Regions from separate parts of the Burkholderia plantarii genome, predicted to be linked through region 1. Evidence: riboswitches for the same ligand, from Rfam matches in the RefSeq annotation. Region 1 holds a riboswitch; the other holds the start of a gene.

Evidence for each region. A riboswitch is a leader RNA that binds a small molecule or an ion and turns the genes downstream of it on or off. The one in region 1 is predicted to bind cobalamin.
Region 2: linked by a shared signal. The riboswitch ahead of bpln_RS14510 (TonB-dependent receptor plug domain-containing protein) and the one ahead of cobW (cobalamin biosynthesis protein CobW) in region 1 are both predicted to bind cobalamin.

What each region holds. Positions count from the first base shown of each region.
Region 1 covers NZ_CP007212.1:2,003,554-2,011,072, reverse strand. Annotated here, with positions in the region: gene bpln_RS08650 (magnesium chelatase ATPase subunit I) at 1-200, opposite strand, end outside; gene cobN (cobaltochelatase subunit CobN) at 197-4,228, opposite strand; gene cobW (cobalamin biosynthesis protein CobW) at 4,245-5,312, opposite strand; cobalamin riboswitch at 5,486-5,748, opposite strand; cobalamin riboswitch at 5,841-6,090, shown strand; gene bpln_RS37645 (hypothetical protein) at 6,216-6,365, opposite strand; gene bpln_RS08635 (cobalamin biosynthesis protein) at 6,358-6,819, shown strand; gene cobO (cob(I)yrinic acid a,c-diamide adenosyltransferase) at 6,868-7,470, shown strand; gene bpln_RS08625 (cobyrinic acid a,c-diamide synthase CobB) at 7,470-7,519, shown strand, end outside.
Region 2 covers NZ_CP007212.1:3,394,296-3,401,814, forward strand. Annotated here, with positions in the region: gene bpln_RS14505 (FecCD family ABC transporter permease) at 1-219, opposite strand, end outside; gene bpln_RS14510 (TonB-dependent receptor plug domain-containing protein) at 268-2,214, opposite strand; cobalamin riboswitch at 2,290-2,566, opposite strand; gene bpln_RS14515 (coiled-coil domain-containing protein) at 2,807-3,157, shown strand; gene bpln_RS14520 (cell division protein ZapA) at 3,154-3,468, shown strand; RNA gene ssrS (6S RNA) at 3,550-3,731, shown strand; gene bpln_RS14525 (EVE domain-containing protein) at 3,845-4,306, shown strand; gene bpln_RS14530 (SIMPL domain-containing protein) at 4,519-5,229, shown strand; gene lgt (prolipoprotein diacylglyceryl transferase) at 5,371-6,261, opposite strand; gene bpln_RS14540 (LysR family transcriptional regulator) at 6,359-7,270, opposite strand; gene ilvD (dihydroxy-acid dehydratase) at 7,408-7,519, shown strand, end outside.

The DNA of each region.
Region 1 (7,519 bases):
ACGAAGCGGCCTTCGGGCAGCAGTTCGGCCAGCGCGCGCGCGGCCGTCGATTTGGCGGTGCCGCGCGGCCCGCTCGCCAGCACCCCGCCGATCGCCGGATCGACGGCCACCAGCAGCAGCGCGCGCTGCAGCGCGGCCTGCCCGACCAGCGCGGAAAACGGAAAGGGCGGCAGCGCGCCCGGCGCATTGTTTGGGCTCATCGCCGGCTTCCTTCGAGATGCTGCTCGACGGCGAGCAGTTGTTGTTCGAGCTGGTCGCGATAGGCGCCCGGCTCCTGCCAGAGTCCGCGCTGGATCGCCTCCAGCAGCCGCTCGCAGATGCCGTGCAGCGCGTGCGGATTGTGCTGTTCGAGGAACGCGCGCGTCGCGGCGTCGAGCACGTAGGCGTCGGTGACGAGCGCGTACTGATGGTCGGCCACCACGCGCGCGGTCGCGTCATAGCCGTACAGGTAATCGACGGTCGCCGCCATCTCGGCCGCGCCCTTGTAGCCGTGCCGCTTCACGCCGTCGATCCATTTCGGATTGACCACGCGCGAGCGGATCACGCGCGCGATCTCCTCGGTCAGCGTGTTGACGCGCGGCGTGTCGGGCCGGCTGTGGTCGCCGTGATAGAGCGCCGGCTGGCGCCCCGAGCGATGCCGGACCGCGGCCGCCATGCCGCCCTGGAACTGGTAGTAGTCGTTCGAATCGAGCAGGTCGTGCTCGCGGTTGTCCTGGTTCTGCACCACCGCGTCGAGGGTGGCGAGCCGCGCGCCGAACGCGTCGTGCGCCGCCTCGCCGGCGCTGTTCTGCGCGTAGGCGTAGCCGCCCCAGGCCTGGTAGGCGTCGGCGAGGTCCGCGTCGGTCTGCCAGCCGCGGCCGTCGATCATCTCCTGCAGGCCCGCGCCGTAGCTGCCCGGCCGCGCGCCGAACACGCGCCAGCCGGCGCGCCGCCGCGCCTCGTCGGCGGCCACGCCGCGTTCGACGAGCGCCGCCGCGTCGCGCTGCACGCGCGCGCGGATCGGGTTCCGATGCGCGGGCTCGTCCAGTTCGGCCACTGCCTGCACGGCCGCGTCGAACAGGTGCATGAGGTTCGCGAACGCATCGCGGAAGAAGCCCGACACGCGCAGCGTCACGTCGATGCGCGGCCGGTCGAAGATCTCGATCGGCAGGATCTCGAAGTCGGTCACGCGGTGGCTGCCGTGCGCCCACTTCGGCCGCACGCCGATCAGCGCGAAGGCCTGCGCGATGTCGTCGCCGCCGGTGCGCATGGTGGCCGTGCCCCAGACCGACAGGCCCACCGCGCGCGGATAGTCGCCGTGCTCCTGCAGGTGGCGCTCCACCAGCTGGTGCGCGGACTTCATGCCGAGCGACCAGGCCGCCTGGGTCGGCACCGCGCGCGTATCGACCGAATAGAAGTTGCGGCCGGTCGGCAGCACGTCGGGACGGCCGCGCGAGGGCGAGCCGCTTGGCCCCGGCGGCACGAAGCGGCCATCGAGCCCGCGCAGCAGATGGCGCAGCTCGTCGGCGCCGCAGGCGTCGAGACGCGGCGCGAGATCGCGCGCGACGCGATCGAGCACGGCCAGCGTGGCGGGCCAGCGCTCGGGATTCGCGTGGAGATCGGGGGTGCCGGCGAGCGCATCGACTACATCGACTGCGATCGCGGCTTGGTCGGCTTGGTCGGCTTGGTCGGCTTGGTCGGCTTGGTCGGCTTGGTCGGCTTGGTCGGCTTGGTCGGCTTGGTCGGCTTGGTCGGCTTGGTCGGCTTGGTCGGCTTGGTCGGCTTCGGCAGCGCCCGGCGCGCCGTTCGTCGCGATCGCACGATCATCGTCCGCTGCCGCATCGCCGTACCCGTCAACCTCACCAATCAACGCCGCCATCAGCCGCTGCGCGAGCAGTTCGAGCCGCTCGCGCGTGTCGCCGGCATGGCGCCACGGCGCCGGATCGACGGCCAGCAGTTCGGCGGGCCGCGGCCCGGTCCACGGCGCGGCCCAGTCGGCCGCGAGCGGATCGAAGCCGGCGCCGAGCGCGAGATCGCGCGCGAGCGCCGCGATCAGCCCCGCGTTCGCGCCGAGCCCGTCGCCGACCGGAAAGCGCGCCAGCGCGAGCAGCGTGTCGCGGCGCTGGCGCCCTGCGGGAGAGCGGCCGAAGGTGTGCAGCCCGTCGCGGATCTGCGCTTCCTTCAGCTCGCAGAGCCAGGCGTCGACGCGCGTGAGCAGCGCGTCCTCGTCGCCCTGCCCGGCCGGCGCGGCCATGCTCAGTTCCTCGTGCAGGCGGTGCTCGACGATGGTGTCGAGGATGGTCCGGCGCAGCAGCTTCGCGCGCCGCGCGTCCACCATCAGCGCCTCGTAGTACTCGTCCACCTGCCGCTCCAGGTCCTGCAGCGGCCCGTAGTTCTCGGCGCGCGTGAGCGGCGGCATCAGGTGGTCGACGATCACGGCCTGCGCGCGGCGCTTGGCCTGGCTGCCCTCGCCGGGATCGTTGACGATGAACGGATACAGGTGCGGCAGCGGCCCGAGCACGAGGTCGGGCCAGCACGCGTCGGACAGCGCGACGCTCTTGCCCGGCAGCCATTCGAGGTTGCCGTGCTTGCCGACGTGGACGATCGCGTCGATCGCGAACACGTCGCGCAGCCAGAAATAGAACGCGAGGTAGGCGTGCGGCGGCACCAGATCGGCATCGTGATAGCTCGCGTAGTCGTTGGCCTCGCGCGTGCGCGCCGGCTGGATCCCGACGAACACGTGCCCGGCGCGCCAGCCGGCGATCGGAAAGCGCCCGTGGCGCAGCGCCGGATCCTGCTCGGGCGCGCCCCAGCGCGCCTCGATCGCCTCGCGCGCGGCGGCCGGCAGGCGCGCGTAGCGGCGCCGGTAGGCCTCCATCGCGAGGCTCTGGAACGCCGGCCGGATCGCGCTTTGCGCCGCGTCGTTGGTCACGCCGCCGGTGAGCCGCGCGATCAGCGCGTCGCCCGACTCCGGCAGCGGCCCGGTGAGCGTGTAGCCGGCCGCGCCGAGCGCGGCCAGGATGCCGAGCGCCGAGGCCGGCGTGTCGAGCCCGACGCCGTTGCCGATCCGCCCTTCGCTGGTCGGATAGTTGGCCAGCACCAGCGCGAGCCGCTTGTCGGCGTTCGGCGCGGTGCGCAGCCGGCACCAGCGCCGGCCGAGCTCGGCCACGAACGCCACGCGTTCGGCATCGGGCTGGTAGCGCACCACGTCCACCTCGGTGTGCGGGCAGCGATAGGCGAGCCCCTTGAAGCTCACGGCGCGCGTGACGATGCGCCCGTCCACCTCGGGCAGCGCCACGTGCATGGCGATGTCGCGCGCATGCAGCCCCTGCGGGTCGGCCAGCCACGCCTCGCGATTGCCGCCCGACAGGATCACCTGCAGCACCGGCGCGTCGCCGGCCAGCTCGACGGCGGCGGGCGCGTCGATCGCGCCGGCCGCGAACGCGGTGGTGTTGAGCACCAGCGCCACGCGCTCGGACGCCACCAGCCGGTCGATCACCTCGCGGCTCATGGCGTCCTTCAGCGAGGTGACGGCGATCGGCAGCGGGTTGAGCCCCTCGCCTTCGAGCGCCTCGATCAGCGCGTCGAACACCGCCGTGTTGGCGGCCTGCCAGTGGGCCTTGTAGAACAGGATCGCCACCACCGGCGCGCCGGGCGTCCAGCGCGCGTGCCAGTCGTCGAGCGTGGCCGGCTCGCGCGCCGGATGGTAGAGCGCGGCGGCCGGCAGCGGCCGCGGCGGCGGCGGTTCCTCGCCCACCCCGAGCGCATGGAACGCGATGCTGCGCAACAGCGCCTGCGCGTTGTGCGCACCGCCCTCGCGCAGATAGCGCCACCATTGCCGGCACAGCGCCGGCTCGACGGTGCTCCTGGCGATCAGGTTCGGATCTTCCTGCAGGTCGCCCGAGAACATCGCGAGCCGCTGGCCGCGCCGTTCGGCGAGCGCCACCACCTGCTCGATCCCGTAGGGCCAGTAGGCCTCGCCGCCGAGATGGTCGATCACCACCACACGCGCGTGCCGCAGCACGTCGTCGATATAGAAATCGACCGACGCCGGCTGCCGCAGGAACGTCACGTTGGCGAGCCGCACGCTAGGGAAACCCTCGCCGAGCAGCGGCACGGCGCTCGCGAGCAGCGACAGCGTGGTGTCCGCCGAGCTGAGGATCACGATCTCGGCGGGACGCTGGTCGATCCGGATCACGCCCTGCGTGTCGTCGACGAAGCCGCCCGGCGTGGTGCGCAGCAGATGCATGGTGGCGGCGGGCGCGTCAGGCCGCCCGCGCGGCGCCGAGCGCGGCCGTGAAGGCCTGCTGCAGCGCGGCCGCGTCGAGATCCTCGCCGATCAGCACGAAGCGGCTGACCTCGCCCTCGCCGTCCTGCAGCCTGCGGTCGAAGTAGCTGTCGAAGCGCCCGCCCACGCCCTGGATCACGAGCCGCATCGGCGTGTCCGGCAGCGCCGCGAAGCCCTTCACGCGATAGATCGTGTGGCCGTCCACCAGCGCGCGCAGCGCGGCGATGGTTGCCTCGCGCGAGGTGACGCGCGCCGCCACCACCACCGAGTCGAACTCGTCGTGATGGTGGTCGGCGTCGTCGGCCGAGCCGTGGTGGTCGTGGCGCAGATGGATGGTTTCCTCCGAGGCCGCGTTCAGGCCGATCAGCGTCGCCAGATCGAGTTCGCCGCGCTGCGCGCGCACGATCTTCACGTGGGCCGGAATTTCCTCGCGAATGGTGGCCTCGACCGAGGCGAACTGCGCGTCGTCGAGCAGGTCGGTCTTGTTGACGATCACGAGGTCGGCCGACGAGAGCTGATCGGCGAACAGCTCGTGCAGCGGCGATTCGTGATCGAGGTTCGGATCGGCGCGGCGCTGCTCGTCCACGGCCCCGGGGTTCTCGGCGAACTGGCCGGCCGCGGCGGCCGGGCCGTCCACCACCGTCAGCACCGCGTCGCAGGTGAAGCTGTTCTTGATCGACGGCCAGTTGAACGCCTGCACGAGCGGCTTGGGCAGCGCGAGGCCCGAGGTCTCGATCAGCACGTGGTCGATGTCGGCGCGGCGCTCGACGAGCGCTTCCATCACCGGATAGAACTCCTCCTGCACCGTGCAGCACAGGCAGCCGTTGGCGAGCTCGTAGAGCTGGCCGGCCGCTTCCGCGCCCTCTTCGCAGCCGATGCCGCAACCCTTCAGGATCTCGCCGTCGATGCCGAGCTCGCCGAATTCGTTGACGATCACCGCGATCCGGCGGCCCGACGCGTTCTCGAGGATGTGACGCAGCAGCGTGGTCTTGCCGCTGCCGAGGAAGCCCGTGACGACGGTCACGGGAATTTTGCGCATTTGCATGGGAAGGATTCCGTCGGTGAGTCAGTGGATGATGCCATCGGCGCGTGGCATGGGCGATCGCGCGAGCAGGCCGCCACGCCGGCGGCCGGGGACGGCGCGCCGCCTCCCGCGGCGCGTCCCTCCGGAACCTCGCGCGCCGCGCGCCGGACCGGGTCCGGACGCGCCGCGAACGCGGCGGTTCCACCGTTCTGGCCGGTATCCGGGCTGGCGATCGCACCGCTTCGCCTTCCCGGACGCCGGCGGCATCCAGTGGCCTGGCCGCGCGTGACTCGCACGCGCGGTGAAGCGGGCCTCGCATCGCCTGCGCGATGCATTCGCTTACCGTTGCGGGGGCAGCACAGGTTGATCGCGGCCGCGGCGCGGCCCGATGCCCTGTTTCCCGTTCAACTGCGTGCGCAGGAATCCGCACGCGAGCACCAAAACGGCTGCGAGTGTAGGCGCCGCGCCGGGACGCGTCAAGGCGGCCGGGCGGGCCTCGCGCGGGCCGTCCGGCGCCGGGCGCCGGGCCGTCCGCGCGCCGTCGCTGTGCTATCGTATGCGCGCGTCTGGTGCCCGCTGCCGCGCTCGCGGCGGCGGTTGAACGGGAAACAGGAAGCGATGCGCATCCAGCGGCGCCTCGCGTGGCCTGTGCTGTCCTCGCAACGGTACGCCGCCGGCGGCGCGCGCAAGCGGGCCGCGCGGATCGACGAACGCCACTGCCGCGCGCGGCGGGAAGGCCTCGATCCGTTCGTTTCGATCGGCGGTCAGCCCGGATACCGGCCGACGCAATGGCGGGTTCGCCCGCCCCGACACGGCGCTCGCGAGGTACGCGCGCCATCGTGGCCGCGCCAGCGCGCCGTTCCGATCAACCCAGGTTCGATCCCGCTTTCGCATGACCCGCTCCGCTTCGCGTCCGGCCCCGGATCACGCGTCGTCATCCGCCGCGATGCCGTCCGGTATGGCGCGCGCGTCTGATGCCGCGCCGTTGTCATCCTCGTCGCCCTCGTCGTTATCCTCGTTGCCTTCGTCTTCGTTGCCTTCGCCCGCGTGCGCGCCGGCCGCCGGGGTGCCCACCGCCGATGCCTGCGCCCCGTCCGCCGTGCCGCGGCGCGTCGCGATCGGCGTCGGCTGCCGCGCCGGCCGCCCGGCCGAGGCGATCGACGCCGCGATCGACGCCGCGCTCGCGCGCCATCCGGGCCTGGCGCGCGAGGCCGTCGCGCTCGTCGCGACGCTCGACGCGAAGGCGGCCGAGCCCGGCCTCGTCGCCTGCTGCGCGCGCCACGGCTGGCCGCTCGTCGCGATCACGCGCGAGGTGATCGCGGCACTGACAAGCGGGCACGGCGCGAGCAGCGAAGCCGGCGGCGACCCTGACGACGCGCCCGTGCAGGCGGTGCAGGCGGTGCAGGCGCGCTTCGGCGTCGCCGGCGTGTGCGAGCCCTGCGCGCGCGCGGCCGCGCCGAACGGCACGCTGCTGGTACCGAAGACGATCCTCGACGGCGTGACCGTCGCGATCGCCGGCCCGCTCTGAACCCATCCCTCTCCCCATTTCCGCACTCAGGACCCGAAGGACGATCCGATGAAAACCGATCCCGAATCGCATCAGCGCATGACCGAACGCCGCCGCGCCGGCCACGAGAAGAAACAGGCCGAGGCCACCGTCGAGAAGGGGCTCTTGATCGTCAACACCGGCAACGGCAAGGGCAAGAGCACGGCCGCGTTCGGCATGGCGGTGCGCGTGCTCGGCCACGGCATGCGGCTCGGCGTGGTGCAGTTCATCAAGGGCGCGCTGCACACGGCCGAGCGCGACCTGCTGAACAGCTTCGCGCAGTGCGACTTCGTCACGATGGGCGACGGCTACACCTGGAACACGCAGAACCGCGACGCCGACATCGCCACCGCGCGCAAGGGCTGGGACGAGGCGCGCCGCATGATCGAGAGCGGCGACTACCAGATGGTGATCCTCGACGAGCTGAACACGGTGCTGAAGTACGAATACCTGCCGCTCGACGAGGTGCTGGCCGTGCTGGCCGCGCGCGCGCCGCTGCTGCACGTGGTGGTCACCGGCCGCCACGCGCCCGACGCGCTGGTGGAGGCCGCCGATCTCGTCACCGAGATGCGGCTCGTCAAGCACCCGTACCGCGAGCAGCACGTGAAGGCGCAGCGCGGCGTGGAGTTCTGATGACGACGGCCGGCGCGCCCGCCTGCCCCGCGCTGTTCGTCAGCGCGAG
Region 2 (7,519 bases), 1.4 Mb from region 1:
CGCCAGCAGCGCGCCGCAGCCGAAGCCGGCCAGCGCGCGCGGCAGGCGCAGCGTGGTGACGATCTCGCCCGCGAGCGCGTCGCCGCCCGGCGCGAACAGCGCGCCAAGCGCGTGCCACGGCGCGATCGGCACGCTGCCGAGCGCCAGCGACGCGACCAGCACGAGCCCCGCCGCGAGCGCGAGCGCGGCCCAGATCGCGGCGGCCCGGCCGGGCGTCATGGCGCCGTGCAAGGACATGCGCGCCGCGCGCGCGGCCCGATCGGCGCGCTACTGCTGCCGCCAGCCGATCGTGACGTAGGCGCCGCGGCGCGGCGTGTTGTACGCATACGCAAGCTGGTAGTCCTTGTTGAACAGGTTGTCGAGATGCGCGCTCACGTACCACGCTTTGGTGATGTCGTAGCGCGCCGTCAGGTTCACGATGCCGTAGCCGCCGAGCGGCTCGCCGTTGTCGTCGCGCGCGCCGCTCGCGAGCCATTCGCCGCCCACGCGCCAGCCCCCGAACGCGCGGTTCGCCGAGAACGACGCGAAGTGCCGCGCGCGGCGCACCAGATCCTGGTTCGCGCTCTCGTCGACGGGATTCTGCAGCGTCGCCGACACGCGCAGGTCGGTCTTGCCGAGATGTCCCTGCCACGAACCCTCCACGCCCTGCACCTTGGCGCGTCCGACGTTCTGCGCGGTGTAGACGAAGCCGGTGGCGTCGGGCACGTACTGGATCAGGTTCGTGTAGCGCGTCTGGAACAGGCTCAGGCGCATCACGCCGAGCGCGTCCGAGGCGTACTGCAGCGCCGCCTCCACCGAATGGCTGCGCTCCGGCTGGATCGCGGGATTGCTCGCGCCCGGGAAGTACAGGTCGTTGAAGCTCGGCGCGCGAAACGCGTCCGAATAGCTCGCCGTGACCGTCCAGTGCTCGCTCAGGTCGAGGCCGTAGCCGAGATAGTAGCTGTTCGCGCCGCCGAAATCCGAATACTGGTCGCGCCGGACGTTGGCCTGGAACCGGCTGTTGCCGAAGCGGCCCGTGTAGCCGAGCCAGCCCGAATTGACGTGGCGCTGCGGCGCCGAGTACTCGTCCGAATCGAACGCCTGGTCGAGCCGCTCGTAGCCCGCCTGGATGGTCTGGTCGCGCGCGGGACGGAAATCGTTCTGCCAGGTGTACTGGCGGTTGTCGGTGTTGAAGTGGTCGGTGTAGGCGCCGTTGAACCAGGACTGGCTGCGGTCGTTGCCGGTCGAGACGCGCAAATGCGTGGTCCACCAGTCGGCCAGCTTGCCGTCGGCGAACACCGAGGCCTGCTGCACGCGGCTATAGAGCGTGTTGAGGTCGGTGGGCAGGCCGAACGCATTGTCGTAGCTGTTCTCGCCGTTCGACTGGAAGTAGGTGACGCCGGCCGTCCAGCCGCTCGCGAAGCGATGCTTGAGCGCGGCCGAAACGCTCTCGGTGAGGTTGCCGTTCGCGTTCGGGTTCGCGCCCGGCTGCTGCGCCGGGTTCAGCGCGGAGAAGCCGTCGGTCTTGTCGCGCGAGAGCGCGAGCGAGAACGTGGTGCGGCCGTCGGCATCGAGCCGGCCCGACACGCCCGCGTCCTGCGACTGCGTGTGATAGCTGCCATAGCCGGCCGAGAACCAGAAGCGCGGCGGATGATCGCCGCCGTCGCGCGTGAACACCTGCACCACGCCGCCGATCGCGCCCGAACCGTACAGCGACGAGACGTTGCCGTTGACCACCTCGACGTGATCGATCTGCTCGAGCGGCAGCTGGCTGATCTGCGCGGCGCCCAGGCTCGCGGAATCGACGCGCACGCCGTCGATCAGCACCAGCGACTGGGTCGATTGCGCGCCGCGCAGGAACAGCGCGGTGCTGGCACCGGGGCCGCCGTTGCGCACGATCTGCGCGCCGGGCGCGAGCGCGAGCAGCCCGGGCAGGTCGGTCGCGCTGCCGCCGTCGATGTCCTCGCGCGTGAACAGCGTGGTCTGCGGCAGCGCGTCGGCGAGCTTCTGCGGGCCGCGGCTCGCGGTCACGACGACGGAGTCGAGCGCGACCGGCACGGCGGCGGCCGTGCCGGCAGCCGGTGCCTCAGTCGGCGCGGAGGCAGACGAGGACGAAGACGCAAGCGGCGCGGATGGGGCTGCAGATACGGCGACAGGCGCGGCGGCCTGCGCCCGCGCGAGGCCGGGCAGGCCGCAGAGCGCGGCGAGCATGGCGCGAACCAAACGGGTACGCATTGGAAACATCCTGTGGAGCAGCGCGGCCCCCGCTTCCCCGCAGGTTCCGCCTCACGGAAACGGCGCACGCGGGCGACACGCTTCCCCGCTCCGGCCGGTATCCGGGCTGGCGACCACCGGCCCCGCCTTCCCGCGCAACGACGCGCAGTGGCCGCGGCCATCCGTCGTCGCGCGAGCGGGGACGGCCGATCTCGAGGGGCGGTTCGCGTCATGACCGAGGCACGATCGACGCGGTCGCTTACCGTTGCGGGGGCAGCGCAGGTTGGCGCGCCCGTATCGGCGGCTTCCTGCTTCCCGTTTAACCGCGTGCGACGTCATCTCGCACGCATGCACCGAAGCGGCGCCAGTGTAGGAGCGGGTCCGGCGAGCGTCAAGGAACGCGCGGCGCGCGTTTGCGGCAGACACGCCAGGCCGCGCGCCGCGCCGTCGATCCGCGCCCCGGCGCGAACAATCCGCCGGCCTCGCGCGCATCACGCGTCACTTGCGACGTATTTCGCGGCAAGAAGCGGGGGTGTTACGTCTGGATACGTTACAAAAGTCGGAACGCCGGAGTTTCCGCGCTAAAATGCCCGGTCTTTAGAGGACGCAGCAGATGCTCAACGAACTCGAAACCCTATCCCAGAACATTGGCCGCCTGATCGCGCTGAACCAACGCCATCATACGGAACGTCTCGCGCTCGAGGAGCAAGTCGCGCAACTGCGTGCGCAGGCCGAAGCCGTGCGCGTCGAACTCGACCAGCTGCGCGAGGAACGCAACGCGCTGGTGGCCGAACGCGACACGCTCTCCGCGAAGATCGACGACGCCCAAGTGAAACTGAACGCGATCCTCGAAAAGCTGCCGCGCACGAAGCAGACCGCCGATGGCGAGAGCCAGCTCGACCTGCTCGACGCACCGGCCGAAGCAGCGGGCAGCGGCGCGGCCAGCCACGGAGAACATGCATGACCACCAAGCAGATCGAAGTCTCGATTCTCGGCCAGGCGTATCGCCTCGCGTGCTCGCCGGAAACCGAAGCGGCGCTGCTCGAGGCGGTCGCGCGCGTGGACGCCGAGATGTCGAAGATCCGCACCAACAGCTCGGTGCGCGGCACCGACCGGATCGCCGTGATGGCCGCGCTGTCGCTGGCCTCGGAGTTGCTTCGCCTGCAACAGAGCGTTCGTCACGGAGAAGCATTTCCCGCCGAGGAAATCCGGCGTACAATGCGCCACATGAACGAACAGCTCGGCGCGGTACTGGCCCAGCACGAAGCGCGATAAGCAGCGCGCTCGCAGCGGCCACCGGCGGTTCGGCTCGAACGGTTTTGCAGTACGATGGTTTTTGCTGGAACGATTTACTCAGCTTCCCTGCCTGGTTCGCCAAGGTCATATATTCCTTGAACCAATGCCATGTGCACGGTTGCGGAAATTTGTAGCACGGGCGCGCGCGTCACTCTGTCTGATGTACCCGAAGTGCTGCTAACTGCGACCAATTCTGAACCTCAGGTTCAGGATGCCGGCCTAGCGGCCAAGGCGGGGACCTATTCGACGGCATCGGACTTTGTCCGGTGCCGTTTTTCATTGGCGCCGCCGCTTTCACGCGGCGCGCGGCCCGCCTCTCCCCCGTTCCCTGTCTCTCTGTCCCCGCGGAGCATCCATGCAATTCTGGCTGATGAAATCCGAACCGGACGAGGCGAGCATCGACGATCTCGCCGCCGCGCCGCGCCGCACGCTGCCGTGGACCGGCGTGCGCAACTATCAGGCACGCAACTTCATGCGCGACACGATGCAGGTGGGCGACGGCGTGCTGTTCTACCACTCGAGCTGCCCCGAGCCGGGCATCGCCGGGCTCGCCGAGGTCTCGTCCACGCCGTATCCCGATCCGACCCAGTTCGACGCGGACAGTCCGTACTACGATCCGAAATCGAAACCGGACGCGCCGCGCTGGACGCTGGTGGACGTGCGCTTCGTGAAGAAGACGGCGCTCGTGCCGCTCGCCGCGCTGCGCGAGCATGACGAACTCGCCGGGATGCGCGTGCTCGCCAAGGGCAACCGGCTTTCGATCACGCCGGTCACGCGCGCCGAATGGCGCTTCATCACCGAACGGCTGATGAAGTGAAGCCCGCGCCGCCGCGCCGGCCCGGATTGGCGGGATCGGCCGGATTGCAGGCGCGGCGCCGGAACTCGGCGCGTCTTTCATCGGCCTAACGTTCGCGCAAACGGGCGGAACACGGACGGCAACGCATCGCCGCCCGTTTGCCTCGACACGACGCACGGCACCGCGAACGCTCGAACGCTCGCGGCAGCCGCGCACCAACCGGAGCTCATACGATGAAAAAAACCGCTGCCGCACTCGCGCTCGCGATGTCCACGCTTGCCCTCTCCGTGGCCCCGGCCGCTCGCGCGCAGGTCACGCCGCCGCCCGCCGGCGTGCTGTCGCTGTCGGCCCAGGCCAGCACCGACGTACCGCAGGACGTGGTCGACATCACGCTGTTCTACGAGCAGGAAGCGAAGGACCCCGGCAGCCTGACGGCCGAACTGAACCGCCGCGCCGACGCCGCGCTCGCGCGTGCCCGCGGCGTGTCGGGCGTGAGCGCCCACACCGGCGGCTTCTCGGTGTACCCGAGCACCGACCGCGACGGCAAGATCTCGGCCTGGCGCGGCCGCACCGAGGTCGTGCTCGAATCGCGCGACTTCGCGGCCGCCTCGAAGCTGGCCGGCGACCTGTCGAGCTCGCTGCAGGTCGGCAACGTCGCGTTCTCGCTGTCGCCCGAAGCACAGCGCGCGGCCGAGCAGAAGCTGACCTCGCAGGCGATCCAGTCGTTTCGCGATCGCGCGGCCGAGGCCGCGAAGGCGTTCGGCTATAGCGGCTTCGCGATCCGCGAGGTGAACGTGGGCGGCGGGCGCAGCGTGCAGCCGTATCCGCGCATGATGGCGATGGACGCGGCGCCGATGGCCGCGAAGGCCGCCGCGCCGATCGCGGTCGAGGGCGGCAAGGCCACCGTCACGGTCAACGTCAACGGCTCGGTGCAGATGAAGTAAGCGTCACCGGCAAGCGGCGCCGCGCTCCGGCGCACGAACGCGGCGCGCCAAAACCAACAGCCCGGCCGGGTCACCCCGCCGGGCTGTTTTCATGCCGGGCGCCGCGGCATCATGGACGCACCGGCGCGATGGTCGGCCAGCTCACGCCGGTTCCGGCGCGCGCTTCCGACGATAGGCCCAAATCAGCAGCAGCACGCCGGCCACCACCATCGGCAGCGACAGCCACTGCCCCATCGACAGCCCGAGCGCGAGCAGGCCGAGGAAGTCGTCGGGTTCGCGCGCGAACTCGACGGTGAAGCGCGCGAGCCCGTAGCCGACCAGGAACAGCGCCGACACCGCGCCGACAGGCCGGGCCTTGCGCGAGAAGAAGAACAGCACGAGGAACAGCGTGATCCCCTCGAGCGCGATCTCGTAGAGCTGCGACGGGTGGCGCGGCAGCATCTGGTACTGCATGAACACCTCGTTCAGGTGCCACTTCGCGGCGAGGTCCTGGTGCGCGGCGAGCCAGAGCGCGTCGTCGCGCGAGGCGCCCGGGAACAGCATCGCCCACGGCGCGTCGGGGCTCGTCACGCGGCCCCACAGCTCGCCGTTGATGAAGTTGCCGAAGCGCCCGGCCGCCAGGCCCAACGGCACCATCGGCGCGATGAAGTCGGTCACCTGCAGCCAGGTGCGCTTGCGCTGCCACGCGAACAGCACCATCGCGGCCAGCACCCCTAGGAAGCCGCCGTGGAACGACATCCCGCCTTCCCAGACGCGGAAGATGTCGAGCGGATGCGCGAAGTAATAACCGGCCTTGTAGAACAGCACGTAGCCGAGCCGGCCGCCCAGCACCACGCCGAGCACGCCGTAGAACATCATGTCGTCGATGTCCTTGGCGGTCCAGCCTTGCGCCGCGACGTGCGGCAGCTTGAGCCGCACCCGGCCGACGACGATCGCCGCGATGAAGCCGACGAGATACATGAGCCCGTACCAGCGCACGGCGAGCGGTCCGAGATGAATCGCGACGGGATCGAAATTGGGGTGAATGATCATGAGTCGGTGTGGAAGGTTGCTGAATCGGTGCGACGTCCATGCGCCGCGCCTGCCATTTGACGGTGGTTCGCCGCGCGCGTTCGGCACGCGGCGCGGCTCAGGCCGCCGCCGCGTGTCGCACGATCTCGATGAACCCTGCGAGCACCGGGCTCACCTCGCGCGTGCGCCAGACGAGGCCCGTTTCGACGATCGGCGCTTCGTCCGCCAGCGGCCGATAGACGACGCCGGTGCGCCGCAGGTTACGCAGCGATTGCGGCACGAGTGCGACGCCCATGCCCGCCGACACGAGGCTGACGATCGTCTGCATCTGGATCGCCTCCTGGCCGATGCGCGGCGTCACGCCGAGCGCGCCGTAGCAGCCCGTAATGATGTCATAAAAGCCGGGCGCCAAACGGCGCGGGAAGATCACGAGCGGCAGATCGGCCAGTTCGGCAAGCCGCACCGGCTCCGCTTCGGGCGCATCCGACAGCTCCTGCGGCATCGCCGCCACCAGCGGCTCGCGCGCCACGGCCAGGTAGGCGAGACCTGACGCGTGGCGCGGCGGCAGCGGCGGAATCACGAGCCCGGCGTCGATCCGGCCGGCCGCGAGCAGTTCGAGCTGGACGTCGCTGGTCGCCTCGGTCAGCTTCAGCCGCACGCGTGGATAGCGCGTGCCGAACTCGCGCAGCAACTGCGGCAGCAGCCCGTAGTCGGCGGTCGAGACGAACGCCAGCGCGAGCGTGCCCGACTCGCCGCGCGCGAGGCTCGCGGCCAGCGGCGGCAGCGCGTCGGCGGCCGCCAGCAGGCGCCGCACCTCGGGCAGCAGCGCCGCGCCCACCGCCGTCAACTCGACCGAACGGCGCGTGCGCGCGAACAGCTCGACGCCGAGCGCCTCCTCCAGCGCGCGGATCGCCTGCGACAGCGGCGGCTGCGTCATCGCGAGCCGCGTCGCCGCGCGGCCGAAATGGCGCTCGTCGGCCACCGCCACGAAATACCGCCATTGCCGCAGATCCGGGGTCGGTTCCGCCATCGTTGATATCCCCTGCGACTCAATCAGCGATGAATAATATATTGGACAGCGGTTTGCCGACGCACCATCCTTCCATTATTCGAAGCCACCGCGGCAGCACGTCGCATCGTGACCCGAACCACCGGATGGAGTCCCCCATGTCCTACAACCGTCGTTCGAAGCACATCACGCAAGGCGTCGCCCGCTCCCCGAATCGTTCGATGTACTACGCGCTCGGCTACGAGAAGGACGATTTCGACAAGCCGATGA